3 regions of the Streptomyces sp. NPDC034043 genome follow, and region 2 is predicted to be linked to each of the others. Evidence: riboswitches for the same ligand, from Rfam matches in the RefSeq annotation. Region 2 holds a riboswitch; each other region holds the start of a gene.
The links. Region 2 has a riboswitch for cobalamin ahead of ACZ51S_RS24885 (energy-coupling factor ABC transporter permease). Riboswitches for the same ligand answer to the same signal wherever they lie in the genome.

Region 1: another riboswitch for cobalamin. It lies ahead of ACZ51S_RS18140 (ABC transporter substrate-binding protein); the one in region 2 lies ahead of ACZ51S_RS24885 (energy-coupling factor ABC transporter permease).
Region 3: another riboswitch for cobalamin. It lies ahead of ACZ51S_RS13730 (ribonucleoside-diphosphate reductase subunit alpha); the one in region 2 lies ahead of ACZ51S_RS24885 (energy-coupling factor ABC transporter permease).

The regions. Positions count from the first base shown of each region.
Region 1 covers NZ_JBVISF010000006.1:396,386-400,599, forward strand. Annotated here, with positions in the region: gene ACZ51S_RS18135 (FecCD family ABC transporter permease) at 1-597, opposite strand, end outside; gene ACZ51S_RS18140 (ABC transporter substrate-binding protein) at 606-1,595, opposite strand; cobalamin riboswitch at 1,631-1,767, opposite strand; gene ACZ51S_RS18145 (hypothetical protein) at 1,895-2,365, opposite strand; gene ACZ51S_RS18150 (hypothetical protein) at 2,362-2,895, opposite strand; tRNA gene ACZ51S_RS18155 (tRNA-Trp) at 3,513-3,586, opposite strand; gene ACZ51S_RS18160 (DUF4352 domain-containing protein) at 3,718-4,176, shown strand.
Region 2 covers NZ_JBVISF010000011.1:86,895-91,108, forward strand. Annotated here, with positions in the region: gene ACZ51S_RS24870 (L-serine ammonia-lyase) at 1-863, shown strand, start outside; gene ACZ51S_RS24875 (SsgA family sporulation/cell division regulator) at 1,063-1,473, shown strand; gene ACZ51S_RS24880 (AMIN-like domain-containing (lipo)protein) at 1,559-2,071, shown strand; cobalamin riboswitch at 2,187-2,410, shown strand; gene ACZ51S_RS24885 (energy-coupling factor ABC transporter permease) at 2,440-3,138, shown strand; gene ACZ51S_RS24890 (energy-coupling factor ABC transporter substrate-binding protein) at 3,138-3,491, shown strand; gene cbiQ (cobalt ECF transporter T component CbiQ) at 3,495-4,214, shown strand, end outside.
Region 3 covers NZ_JBVISF010000004.1:525,783-529,996, reverse strand. Annotated here, with positions in the region: gene ACZ51S_RS13745 (carbon starvation CstA family protein) at 1-1,581, shown strand, start outside; gene ACZ51S_RS13740 (YbdD/YjiX family protein) at 1,578-1,775, shown strand; partial or broken gene ACZ51S_RS13735 (GNAT family N-acetyltransferase) at 1,890-2,396, shown strand; adenosylcobalamin-variant (AdoCbl-variant) riboswitch at 2,461-2,537, shown strand; gene ACZ51S_RS13730 (ribonucleoside-diphosphate reductase subunit alpha) at 2,695-4,214, shown strand, end outside.

The DNA of each region.
Region 1 (4,214 bases), on a different contig from region 2:
TTCCTCCCAGCGGGCCCCGCCGAGGCCGCCCAGGGTCCAGAACAGGGCGGTACGGATCTGGTCGGGGTGCGCGGACAGCACGAGGACCAGGCTGGTCAGCGCGGACAGGACGTACTGCACGGCGACCCCGGCCAGGATCAGCCGCCCGGTGCTCATGGTGCCGCCGCGCCCGGCCATGGCGTAGACGGCGACGAGCGCCACCGTCGAGCCCGCGAACGCGGCGGCCGGCAGCCCGAGCCCGCCCGCGAGTCCGGCTGCGCCCGCACCGGACACGATGACCAGCACCGCTCCCGCCGAGGCTCCGGAGGAGGCCCCGAGGAGGAACGGATCGGCGAGCGGGTTGCGTACGAGGGCCTGGAGCACGGCGCCGGAGACCGCGAGCCCGGCCCCGACGACGGCCCCGAGCAGCACGCGCGGCATCCGCACGTCCCACACGATGGAGGGGAAGGCGCCGGGCATCCCGGGGCCGCGGAGGACGATGCCGACGACCTCACCGGGGGCGATCCGTACGGGTCCCAGGGCGAGCCCCGCCACGGCCGCCGCGGCGAGCGCGGCGGCGAGGAGCACCAGGACACCGACGGTGCGGCGCCCCCTCACGCCCCGGCTCACGCGGCGTCGGGGTGCAGCTGGCGGCCCAGGGACTCGACGGCGTCGGCGACGCGGACCCCGAGCACGGCCGAGGAGAGCGGCAGGACGACGAACCGGCGGTCCCTGACGGCGGGAACCCGAGCGAGCGCCGGATCGTTCAGCAGGCGCTGCTTCTTGGCCTCCACGGTGGTGCCGCCGTAGTCGTAGATGAGGATGACCTCGGGACCGCGCTCGATGACCTTCTCCCACGGCACGTCGCCGAAGGTGTCCTTGAGGTCGGCGAACACGTTCGTCCCCCCGGCCAGGGAGACGATCTCGTTGCCTATGCCGTTGCCGCCGGAGGTGAAGGCGGAGGCCTCCCCGGAGTCGTAGACGAAGACGGACGGCCGGGGCCTGTCCTTCACACGGGCGGTGACGGCGTCGACGCGGCGCTGCTCGTCCTGGACGAGGGCCGCGCCGCGCTCGGGCACGCCGAAGGTCCGGGCGACTTCGGTGATCTCGGTCTTCAGCTGTTCGAGCCCGACCGGGCCCTGGGTGCAGTACTCCACGCTCAGCCGCGAGTTGATGCCGGCCTTGGCCAGCCCTTCGCGGTCCCGGCCCTGCCCCTTGTCGAAGGCGCTGGCGTAACCGCCGTAGACGAAGTCGGGGTTGGCCCCGAGGAGCACCTCCTTCGAGGGGTACTCCTTGGCCAGCACCTTGATCTTGTCGTAGGCGGGCCGGTAGGCGGGCAGCACGGAGTCGTCGAGATACGCGGTGCCGGCCATCCGGTCCTGGAGTCCGAGGGCCAGCATGATCTCGGTGGCGTGCTGGTTCATGGTGACGGCGCGTTCGGGCGGCGCCTGATAGGTGGTGCTGACGCCGCAGTTGGTCACGGCGTACGGGAACCCGGGCGCGGCGTGCGCACCGGGCCCGGGCCGCTCCGCCCCGGGCGGACCGCCGCAGGCGGTGAGCGGCACGACGAGAGCGAGCGGCAGGAAGGAGCGCACGGCGGCGCGGACACGCGACATGATGAGGCCTCTCCGGGGGATCCTCGTCCCCGGTCGAAGTGAAGAGGCGGTGCGTCAGTGTCTGACTCCCGGCCGTCGCGCGGACGCGGCGGCCGGTCACAGTGGCGGGACCGCACCGGATTCGCACCGGTTTCCTGTCCTGCACCGCCGGGACAACCGTGCCAGTCTGCCAGACGCGGTGTTCGCCCCCGGAAAGGGTCTCCGCGCAGCGCGCAATTGCCGGGCTCAGCGGCCGCGAACGGGAAATGGTTCCTGCCCACCGATTCTGGCGGTGAGCAGGAACCATTGAAGCATCGCCGTCAGGAGGAAGCGGCGGTGATCTGCCAGGCGACCATTCCCGTGGCTCCGGAAGCCGCAGTGATGTCGACGGGCAGTTCTTCCGGAGAATCCTCGACCCGTCGGCTCACCGATACTCCGTCACAGGGAATGGACTCCGCCCCCTTTTCACCGACTTTCATGTCGACGGCGCCTGTGCCGACACAGGCTACGGCGACCTTGTACGTCTTTCCCTTCGCGAGCGAAGAGCGAGAGTGAACGCCGTCCCGGACCCTTTCCATGCCGGATTCCACGAACTCGGGAGAATCGGGATGGATTTTCTCCAACAGGCCCTTGGCTCTACTGCCCTGGGCTTCCTCGGTCTCCCCCGCGGATGACCGCACGCTCGTCGGACTGCCCGACGGTGGCGCGCTCTCGCTACCGCAGCCGGCCGCCAGGAAGGATGCGACAGCGAGGGCCGCCGCCACGGTCAGCGGCCTGCGAGGAACGGTCACGAGCTCGTTTCCCAGTACTTCCAGCCGACCTCCGAGGTGGGCAGGTTCGCGGTGCCGCTCTTGATGAGCTTCTTGCCACACCGGTCCGCACTGGTCTCGTACTTGGCCCACTTCACGGCGTACCCCCAGGAGCCGTACTGGAGGTGGCCGTACTTGCCGCTGGTCACGTTCCTGCGGTACTCGTGCCCCACGGTGATCCCGACCTCGGTGCCGATCTTCGCCGTGATGGAGACCTTGGCCTTGGCGACGATGCCACTGACCTCGACCTCACCGCCCGCGCTGACCTCCCGGAGGACCTTGCCCGACCTCTCCACCCTGACCACCATGGTGCCTCCCGGACCGTCCTTGAAGGACGTGCCGGCGAACTTGGCCGGCATGTGGATTCCGGTCTTCGAGGGGATCTCGAACCATGTGCGGCGAGGGTTGTCACACGCCTGCGTGCCGGACTCCGAGTTGGTCGACGTCTCCGGCAGGTGCTCCAGCGAATTGTCCTCGGGGGCAGCCTCCTCCACGACCTCGACCGAGGTCACGGGCTGCGACTCATCGCCTGCCGCATGAGCCGGGGAGGCCATTCCCCCCAGTAGAGCCAAAGCGAAGACCGGTCCGACGGTCCCACGCACCGTAAAACGCATAATTCCCCCATGTCTAATTTTTCGTGGGGCCACCATCAGGTCAGCGAGGCGGCCCCTGCGCCAAGACCGTAGCCGCGCCGGTAGAGGAACGGGGAAACCGAAGCGTTCTTCTGAGGAAGAATTGAGGATCATCGACCTCAGTAGCCCCCAACTCGCCTGCGTTAGCGCCATGTTGAGGGACACATCGCCCGATTTCACGATCCGGCCTGCCGGGTGGGGGCGAGGGACGGGGGGCGTCGGGGTTCGACTGCCGCTTAACCCTCCACGCCGGTGGCCACGCCACACCAGCCGACGCCGGGGCTCGGCATCCCTGAACCACGGCTTGCCACAGTGCCACCGCGACCAGGGCGGCCGAGGCGGTCCAGGCCGGCGCGGCGTCCACCCCGAGCCCCCGGGGAAGGCGGATATCGGCGGGCACCCCCTGAGCGGCCCGCGCCGCACCGGGCTTCCCCCAGGCAACCCCCACGGGGAAGACAAAACGGACCCCGGGAGTGATCTCCCGGGGTCCGGCTCGGCAGGGGTAGCAGGATTCGAACCTACGACATCTGGTTTTGGAGACCAGCGCTCTGACCAGCTGAGCTATACCCCTTTGGTGGCGCCAAGCCTGCCACGAAGCGGGCGGAAGATCCAATCCATATTCCGTGTCGCCGGTGGCGGGAGCGGGGCCGGCGGAGGATCGTGGGCGGGGAGGGGGCGGGTACACGGAGTGGAGGAGGAGTCGTGCGCCACCGTGCGGGGCGGCTGCTGGGGCCCCTGCTCGTGCTCCTGCTGGTCGGCGCCGGGCCCGACGGGTCCGGGGAGACCGTCCCCCTCGACGGGAACCGGCCCGGGGAGCGGCTCGACGTCACGCTGACCCGGGTCGTCGACCCCGCGGGCCGTGTGGACGCGGACCGGCTGGTCGCCGTGGAGCTGCGCCTGGAGAACACCGGGACGGTGCCGTACGAGGACTCCCCCGCGCCGGCCGCGCACCTCCTCGACGCCGAAGGGCAGCGGTTCACCGGCTCCAGCACCGCGACCGGCGCCGGGCCGAGCCTTCCCGGCACCCTCACCCTGCCTCCCGGTGGTTCGGCCTCGGGGTTCGTCACCTTCCGGCTCCCCGAGGACGCCCGCCTCGCCGCGGTGCAGTTCGCACTGGACGCGGGGCTGGGCAACAACGTGGGCCACTGGAGCCTGCCCTGAGCCTCGGGGCGCCGCGGCCGCCAACGGGCCGGAACCGG
Region 2 (4,214 bases):
CCGTGCTGAGGTACCCCTTCCGCTCGGGCGACGAGATGCTGCGCCTGGCCAACGAGACCGGTCTGTCGATCTCCTCCCTGATGCTGGAGAACGAGAAGGCCTGGCGCACGGAGGAGGAGATCCGCGAGGGCCTGCTGGAGATCTGGCGCGTCATGCAGTCCTGCGTCTCGCGCGGCATGTCCCGCGAGGGCATCCTGCCGGGCGGGCTGCGCGTCAAGCGCCGGGCCGCCTCCACGGCGCGCCAGCTGCGCACCGAGGGCGACCCGATGATGCACCGCAGCGAGTGGACGACGATCTACGCGATGGCCGTCAACGAGGAGAACGCGGCGGGCGGGCGCGTGGTGACCGCTCCCACGAACGGCGCGGCGGGCGTGCTGCCGGCGGTCCTGCACTACTACGTGAACTTCGTGCCCGGCGCGGACGAGGACGGCGTGGTCCGCTTCCTGCTCGCCGCGGGCGCGATCGGCATGCTCTTCAAGGAGAACGCCTCGATCTCCGGCGCCGAGGTCGGCTGCCAGGGCGAGGTCGGCTCCGCCTGCTCGATGGCGGCGGGCGCCCTCGCCGAGGTCCTGGGCGGCACCCCCGAGCAGGTCGAGAACGCCGCCGAGATCGGCATGGAGCACAACCTCGGCCTGACCTGCGACCCGGTCGGCGGCCTCGTCCAGATCCCCTGCATCGAGCGCAACGGCATGGCCGCCGTCAAGGCCGTCACCGCGGCGAAGATGGCGATGCGCGGGGACGGCAGCCACAAGGTCTCCCTCGACAAGGTCATCAAGACCATGAAGGAGACGGGTGCCGACATGAAGGTCAAGTACAAGGAGACGGCGCGCGGCGGGCTCGCGGTCAACGTGATCGAGTGCTGACCCGATAAGGACCTCCCGGCGGGCGTCCGGACCGGGGTCCGGACCGGGGTGCGGACCGGGGTGCGGACCGGGTCGTGGCCGAAAAGGGGCCGTGCGGCCCGGTCCCTCGGGACCTTCGGCCCCGGAGCGCGCCCACGGGCGGCGATAGCGTGCGGGGAGGGGCGCCGGACGACCCCCGCACGACGAGAGGCAGCCGCCGATGGCCATCATCACCGACCACCGACTCCTCCCGCTGCGGCTGGAAGCCGCCCCCCTGAGCGTGCCCCTGACCGGCCGCTTCGTCTACCGCACGGACCGCCCGTACGAGGTGGCCGTCGACCTCCGGGGCGCCGGGGCCCACCTCGCCCGCTGGGTGTTCGCGCGCGAGCTGCTGCTCGACGGGCAGCACGCGCCCACCGGCGAGGGCGACGTACAGGTGTGGCCCCGCTGGAGCGGCTCGGAGCCGCGCGTCCTGCTCGGCTTCGGCAACGGCGAGCGGGGCTGCGTGGTCTCCGCCCGCGCCAGGGACGTGCGCGCGCTGTGCCGGCGGATGACGGAGCTGGTGCCGCGCGGGCAGGAACGGCGCCACTACGACCTGGACGCGCAGCTGAGCGCGCTGCTGGCGTACTGAGGCGCGGCGCGCGGAACCGCGCGCGGCCCGGCGGTGTCCTAGGAGATGACAGGCAGTCCCCGTCTCACGGAACCGGGGAGACATCATGCGTCACCCGCACCGCCGCCGGATCGTGGCCCTGGCCACGGGCGCCCTGCTCACCGCCGGGCTCGCGCTCTCCACGTCACCGGCCTCCGCCGCCACCACGTCCACCCGCACCCAGACCCCGCTCGTCGTCAACGCGCGCTGGGGCGGGCACTGCACGTTCGACCGGATCGTGATCGACCTCCAGGGGTACGTCCCCCCGGTCACCGTCACTCCCGTGTCCCAGCTGGTCTACGACGGGTCCGGCAAGCCCGTGCCGCTGGCCGGGAAGTACTTCCTGGAGATCCGGCTGCACCCCGCCGCCGCCCACGACGACGCGGGGCAGAACGTCTACCAGGGGCCCAAGCTCCAGAAGATCTACCTCAGCAAGCTCAAGGGCATCGCCCTGACCGGCGACTTCGAGGGGTACGTGACCTTCGGCGCCGCCTTCGACACCCAGCCGTTCTACAGCACCTCCGTCCTGCACTCGCCCGAGCGGTTCGTGCTGGACATCGCGCACCCGAACACCTGCTGACCCGAGCGGGTACGGACGGCGGGCCCGGGACGCGTGACGTCCCGGGCCCGCCGTCATATCAGGGGGACGGCCGCCGGTGTCCGGGGGTCCGGGTTGTGACGGTCCGTGCGGACGACTAGGGTCATCGGGCCTTGGTGTTCGGGAAACCGGTGGAAAACCGGTGCGGCCCTCGCCACTGTAATCGGGAAGTCCGGCTCCAATCCTCCCTGACGCCGTCCGGGAGGCGCCCCCAGCGGGCAGGCCACTGGGCCCACGCGGGAGACCGCACGGGCCCGGGAAGGCGGAGCCCGGGCATCATGACCCGTGAGCCAGGAGACCGGCCGAGGCGCGTCGTCCATCCACGAGGTGCTGGAGAGGTCTCCCAACTCATGCATATCGCCGAGGGGTTCCTGCCCCCTTTGCACGCGGCCGCCTGGGGCGCCGCGTCCGCCCCCTTCGTCGTCCACGGGGTCCGGGCCCTGACCCGCGAGGTGAAGGCGAACCCGGAGAGCACGCTGCTGCTCGGGGCGTCCGGTGCGTTCACGTTCGTCCTGTCCGCCCTGAAGATCCCTTCCGTGACCGGAAGTTGCTCGCACCCGACGGGGACGGGGCTCGGAGCCATCCTCTTCCGTCCGCCGGTCATGGCGGTGCTCGGCACGATCACCCTGCTCTTCCAGGCGCTGCTGCTGGCCCACGGCGGGCTCACCACGCTGGGCGCCAACGTGTTCTCGATGGCCGTCGCCGGGCCCTGGGCGGGCTACGGCGCCTACCGGCTGCTGCGCAGGTCCGGCCTGCCGCTGATGGTGGCCGTCTTCTTCGGCGCGTTCTTCGCCGACCTGATCACCTACTGCGTGACCTCCGTCCAGCTGGCGCTGGCCTTCCCCGACCCGGCGAGCGGCTTCCTGGGCTCCCTGGAGAAGTTCGCGGGCATCTTCGCGCTCACCCAGATCCCCCTCGCCGTGAGCGAGGGCCTGCTGACCGTGCTCGTGATGCGGCTGCTGATGCAGTCCAGCGCGGCGGACCTGGTCCGGCTCGGGATCACGAAGCTGACCGGCGGCAAGCGGACCGAGCAGGGGGCGGCACTCTGATGACCAGGAACACGAAGATCAACACCCTGCTGCTGCTCCTGGTGGCGGCACTGGCCGTGATCCCGCTCGCGCTGGGGCTGGGCGAGGGCAAGGAGGAGCCGTTCGCCGGCGCCGACGCCCAGGCGGAGGCGGCCATCACGGAGCTGAAGCCGGACTACGAGCCCTGGTTCTCCCCGCTGTACGAACCCCCCTCGGGCGACATCGAGTCGGCGCTGTTCGCGCTCCAGGCGGCGCTCGGCGCGGGCGTCCTCGCCTACTACTTCGGAGTCCGCAAGGGCCGGCGCCAGGGCGCCGCACAGGCCCTCGCCGAGGCCGTGGCGGCCGAGAAGACCCGCACCACCCCGGAGCCGTAGGCGGTGCTGCCGATCGACGTGGCGGCCCACTCCAGCCGCTGGCGGGGCCGCCACCCCCTGGAGAAGGCCCTGCTGGGGCTCGGGCTCACGGTCACCGCCGTGTGCCTGCCGCCCTGGCCCGGCGGGCCGCTGGTCGCCGCCGCGACCCTGGCCGTGCTGCTCGGGCCCGCCGGGGTGCCCGGGCGGCAGCTGTGGCGGGCCTTCCGGGTCCCGCTCGGGTTCTGCGTGACCGGGGCGCTGCCGCTGATGGTGTCGGTGGGCGGCCCCGACGGCTTCCTCGCCCTGGCCCCGGACGGGCCCCGGCACGCGGCCGAGCTGCTGCTGCGCACCTCCGCGGCCTCGCTCGGGGTGCTGCTGTTCGCCTTCACCACACCGGTCTCGGACGTGCTGCCCCGGCTGGTGCGGGCCGGGGTGCCCGCGCCCGTGGTGGACGTGGCCCTGGTCATGTACCGGATCGGCTTCCTGCTGCTGGACTCGATGGCCCAGGTGCGCCGCGCCCAGGCGGCCCGGCTCGGGCAGACGAGCCGGGCCGCGGTGTGGCGTTCGCTGGCCGGGCTCGCGGCGACCTCGTTCGTCCGGGCCTTCGACCGCGCCGCCCGGCTCCAGCAGGGGCTGGCGGGGCGCGGCTACGACGGTGCGCTGCGGGTGCTCGTACCCGACGCGGCGCTGTCCCGGCGGTTCCTGACGGGGTCCGCCGCCCTGCTGGCCGCCCTGGTCGCGGGG
Region 3 (4,214 bases), on a different contig from region 2:
GTCTTCTCCATCGGCATGACCATCCCGATCGCCCTCTTCATGGGCGTCTACCTGCGCGTCCTGCGCCCGGGCCGGGTCACCGAAGTCTCCTTCATCGGCGTCGCGCTGCTGCTGCTCGCGATCGTCGCCGGCGGCTGGGTCGCCGAGTCCTCCTGGGCTGACACCTTCACCCTGGAGAAGGAGACGCTGGTCATCTGGATGGTCGTGTACGGCTTCGTCGCCTCGGTGCTGCCGGTGTGGCTGCTGCTCGCGCCCCGCGACTACCTGTCCACCTTCATGAAGGTCGGCACCATCGCGCTGATGGCGATCGGCGTGGTCCTCGCGATGCCGACGCTGAAGATGCCCTCGGTCACCGACTTCGCCTCGCGCGGCGACGGCCCGGTCTTCGCCGGGGCGATGTTCCCCTTCGTCTTCATCACCATCGCCTGCGGGGCCCTGTCCGGTTTCCACTCGCTGGTCGCCTCGGGCACCACCCCGAAGATGATCCAGAAGGAGACCCAGGTCCGGATCATCGGCTACGGCGCCATGCTCACCGAGTCCTTCGTCGCCGTCATGGCGGTGATCGCGGCGTGCATCATCGAGCCCGGCCTGTTCTTCGCGGTCAACTCCCCCGGCGGCGTGGTCGGCACCACCGTCCAGAGCGCCTCGGAGGCGGTGACCAACCTCGGCTTCGCCATCAGCCCGGAGGCCCTCGCGCAGGCCGCGAAGGACGTGGAGGAGGCCAGCCTGCTGTCCCGTACGGGCGGTGCGCCGACCTTCGCGCTCGGCATGTCGGAGATCTTCTCGGCGGTGGTCGGCGGCACCGCGATGAAGGCCTTCTGGTACCACTTCGCCATCATGTTCGAGGCCCTGTTCATCCTGACCACCGTCGACGCGGGCACCCGCGTCGGCCGGTTCATGCTCCAGGACACCCTCGGCAACGTCCACAAGTCCTTCAGGAACGTCAGCTGGAAGCCGGGCGTGTGGCTCGCGAGCGCCGTCGTGGTCGGCGGCTGGGGCTACTTCCTGTGGGTCGGCGTGAAGGACCCGCTGGGCGGCATCAACCAGCTCTTCCCGCTGTTCGGCATCGCGAACCAGCTGCTCGCGGCGGTCGCGCTGGCCGTCTGCACCACGCTGCTGGTCAAGTCCGGGCGGCTCAAGTGGGCCTGGGTCACGGCCGTTCCGCTGGCCTGGGACGTGGCCGTCACGCTCACGGCGAGCTACCAGAAGGTCTTCTCCGACGACGTGAAGGTCGGCTTCTTCGCGCAGCGCGACAAGTACCAGACCGGCATCGACGCCGGGAAGGTGCTCCCGCCCGCCAAGAACATGGACGACATGCACACCGTGGTCACCAACGCGACGGTCGACGGGGTCCTGTCGGCGCTGTTCGCGGTCCTGATCATCATCGTGCTGGCGGACGCGGCCCGGACCTGCCTCAAGGCCATCGCCCACCCCGAGTCCGTCCGCCTCTCCGAGGTGCCGTGGACCGAGTCGAAGATCATCGCCCCGGCCGGGCTCATCGCCACGGCCGAGGAGAAGGCCGAGCTCGCGGCCGCCGGCCTCGACGGGCGCGGCAGCCCGGCCAAGGAACCGGTCGCGTGAGCCGGGTGCGCGGGGCGCTGGCGAAGGCCCGGTTCTTCGTACGGGAGTTCTCCGGCGAGGCCGCGTACGACCGTTACGTCGCGCACGCCCGCTCGCACGACCCGGACGCCGAGGTCATGACCCGGCGCGCCTTCGAGCGGGCCCGTACCGACGCCCGCGAGGCGGACCCCCGGGAGGGCTTCCGCTGCTGCTGAGGGCACCCGTGCCCGCGAAGGGCCCCGCCGTCCCGCACCGGGACGGCGGGGCCCTTCGGCGCGTCCGGCACACCTCCCGCGACGACGGCGCCGGGCAGCCGGCAGGCGTGGCGCACACTCGGGGGCATGGACTTCGACATCAGAACCGCCAGGGCGGACGAGTGCGAGCGGCTGGGCGAGATCACCGGCGCGGCCTACACCGGGGACGGGCTGCTCGACCAGAACGAGGACGACACCTACCTGAACGCGCTGCGCGACGTGGCCGGGCGGGCCGGCGAAGGCGAGGTGCTGGTCGCCGTGCGGGACGGCCGGCTGCTCGGCGGCGTGACGTTCGCCGCACCCGGGAGCCGGCTCGCGGACGTGGCCGGGCCGCAGGAGGCGGAGTTCCGGATGCTCGCGGTGGCTCCCGAGGCGCGCCGGCAGGGGGTCGGGGAGGCCCTCGTACGGGCCTGCGCCGAGCGGGCCCGGGCCCTGGGGCTCACGGCGCTGGTGCTGTCCACGCAGCCGGCCATGCCGGGCGCCCGGCGGATCTACGAGCGAATGGGTTTCGTCCGCACTCCGGAGCTCGACTGGTCGCCGTTCCCGGCCCTGACGCTGCTGACCTACCGTCTGGAGCTGTAGCCGCACCGACACAACATGTGGGGGGTCGCGCATCGGTGGCCCCCCACATGTATGCTCATCCTCGCTGTCGCCGCAGGGGAATCCGGTGTGAATCCGGAACTGTCCCGCAACGGTATGACAAGTCCGAGGACCTGCCGACAGTGCGCCCGGGTCGACCGAACCGGGTGCCGACACGTCCGGGCTTCGCGGTTGGGCCGGTGGACGCCGTGCGGTGAGTACGCGATACCGTCGCGCCCGCACGCGCCTCCCCCTGCCCCGATCCGCCGATGACCGGGCCGAGCGAGGGAGAGCTCCCGCCGTGACCATCGCGCCTTCCGCACCGCGCGCCGAGTCCGTTTCTGGCGACACCACCGAAGGCCCGGGGGCCGCGCTGCTGCGTACTCTCACCGAGCTGACCGCCGACCTCCCCGACACCGACCCCGGCCGGGTCGCCGCCGCCGCGCTGCGCGGACGCAGCTCCGCGGCCGACGAGGCCGAGCTGCGCGGGCTGGCCACCGAGGCCGCGGCGGGCCTGATCTCCGAGGACCCGGCCTACTCCCGCCTCGCCGCCCGCCTGCTGACGCTGGCCGTGGCCGACGAGGCCGCCGGCCAGGGCGCCACCTCCTTCGCCGAGTCCGTCGCCGTCGGCCACCGCGAGGGCCTGATCGCCGACCGGACCGCCGAGTTCGTCGCCGCCCACGCCGGCCGGCTGAACGCGCTGGTCGAGCACGCGCTCGCCGACGGCGCGGACGACCGCTTCGGCTTCTTCGGCCTGCGCACCCTGCACAGCCGCTACCTGCTGCGGCACCCGCACACCCGCCAGGTGATCGAGACCCCGCAGTACTTCATGCTGCGCGTGGCCTGCGGTCTCGCCGAGGACGAGAGCGTCCAGGCCGTCGAGGAAGTGGCCTCGCTCTACCGGCTGATGAGCCGCCTCGACTACCTGCCGTCCTCCCCCACGCTCTTCAACTCCGGCACCCGCCACCCGCAGATGTCCTCCTGCTACCTGCTGGACTCCCCGCTGGACGAGCTGGACTCGATCTACGACCGCTACCACCAGGTGGCCCGCCTCTCCAAGCACGCCGGCGGCATCGGCCTCTCGTACTCCCGCATCCGCGCCCGCGGTTCGCTGATCCGCGGCACCAACGGCCACTCCAACGGCATCGTGCCGTTCCTGAAGACCCTCGACGCCTCCGTCGCCGCCGTGAACCAGGGCGGGCGCCGCAAGGGCGCCGCGGCCGTCTACCTGGAGACCTGGCACGCGGACATCGAGGAGTTCCTGGAACTGCGCGACAACACCGGCGAGGACCAGCGCCGCACGCACAACCTCAACCTCGCGCACTGGATCCCGGACGAGTTCATGCGCCGCGTGAACGCCGACGCCGACTGGTCGCTGTTCTCCCCGGCCGACGTCCCCGAGCTGGTGGACCTGTACGGCGACGAGTTCGACGCCGCCTACCTCAAGGCGGAGGCGGCGGGCCTCGCGAAGAAGACCATGCCGGCCCGCGACCTGTACGGCCGCATGATGCGCACGCTCGCGCAGACCGGCCAGGGCTGGATGACCTTCAAGGACGCCTCGAACCGGACCGCGAACCAGACCGCGCTGCCCGGCACCGTCGTCCACTCCTCCAACCTCTGCACCGAGATCATCGAGGTCACCAACGACGGCGAGACCGCCGTCTGCAACCTCGGCTCGGTCAACCTCGGCGCGTTCGTCGCCGACGGCCGGATGGACTGGGAGCGCCTGGACGAGACCGTCCGCACGGCCGTGACCTTCCTCGACCGCGTCGTCGACATCAACTTCTACCCGACCGAGCAGGCCGGCCGGTCCAACGCCAG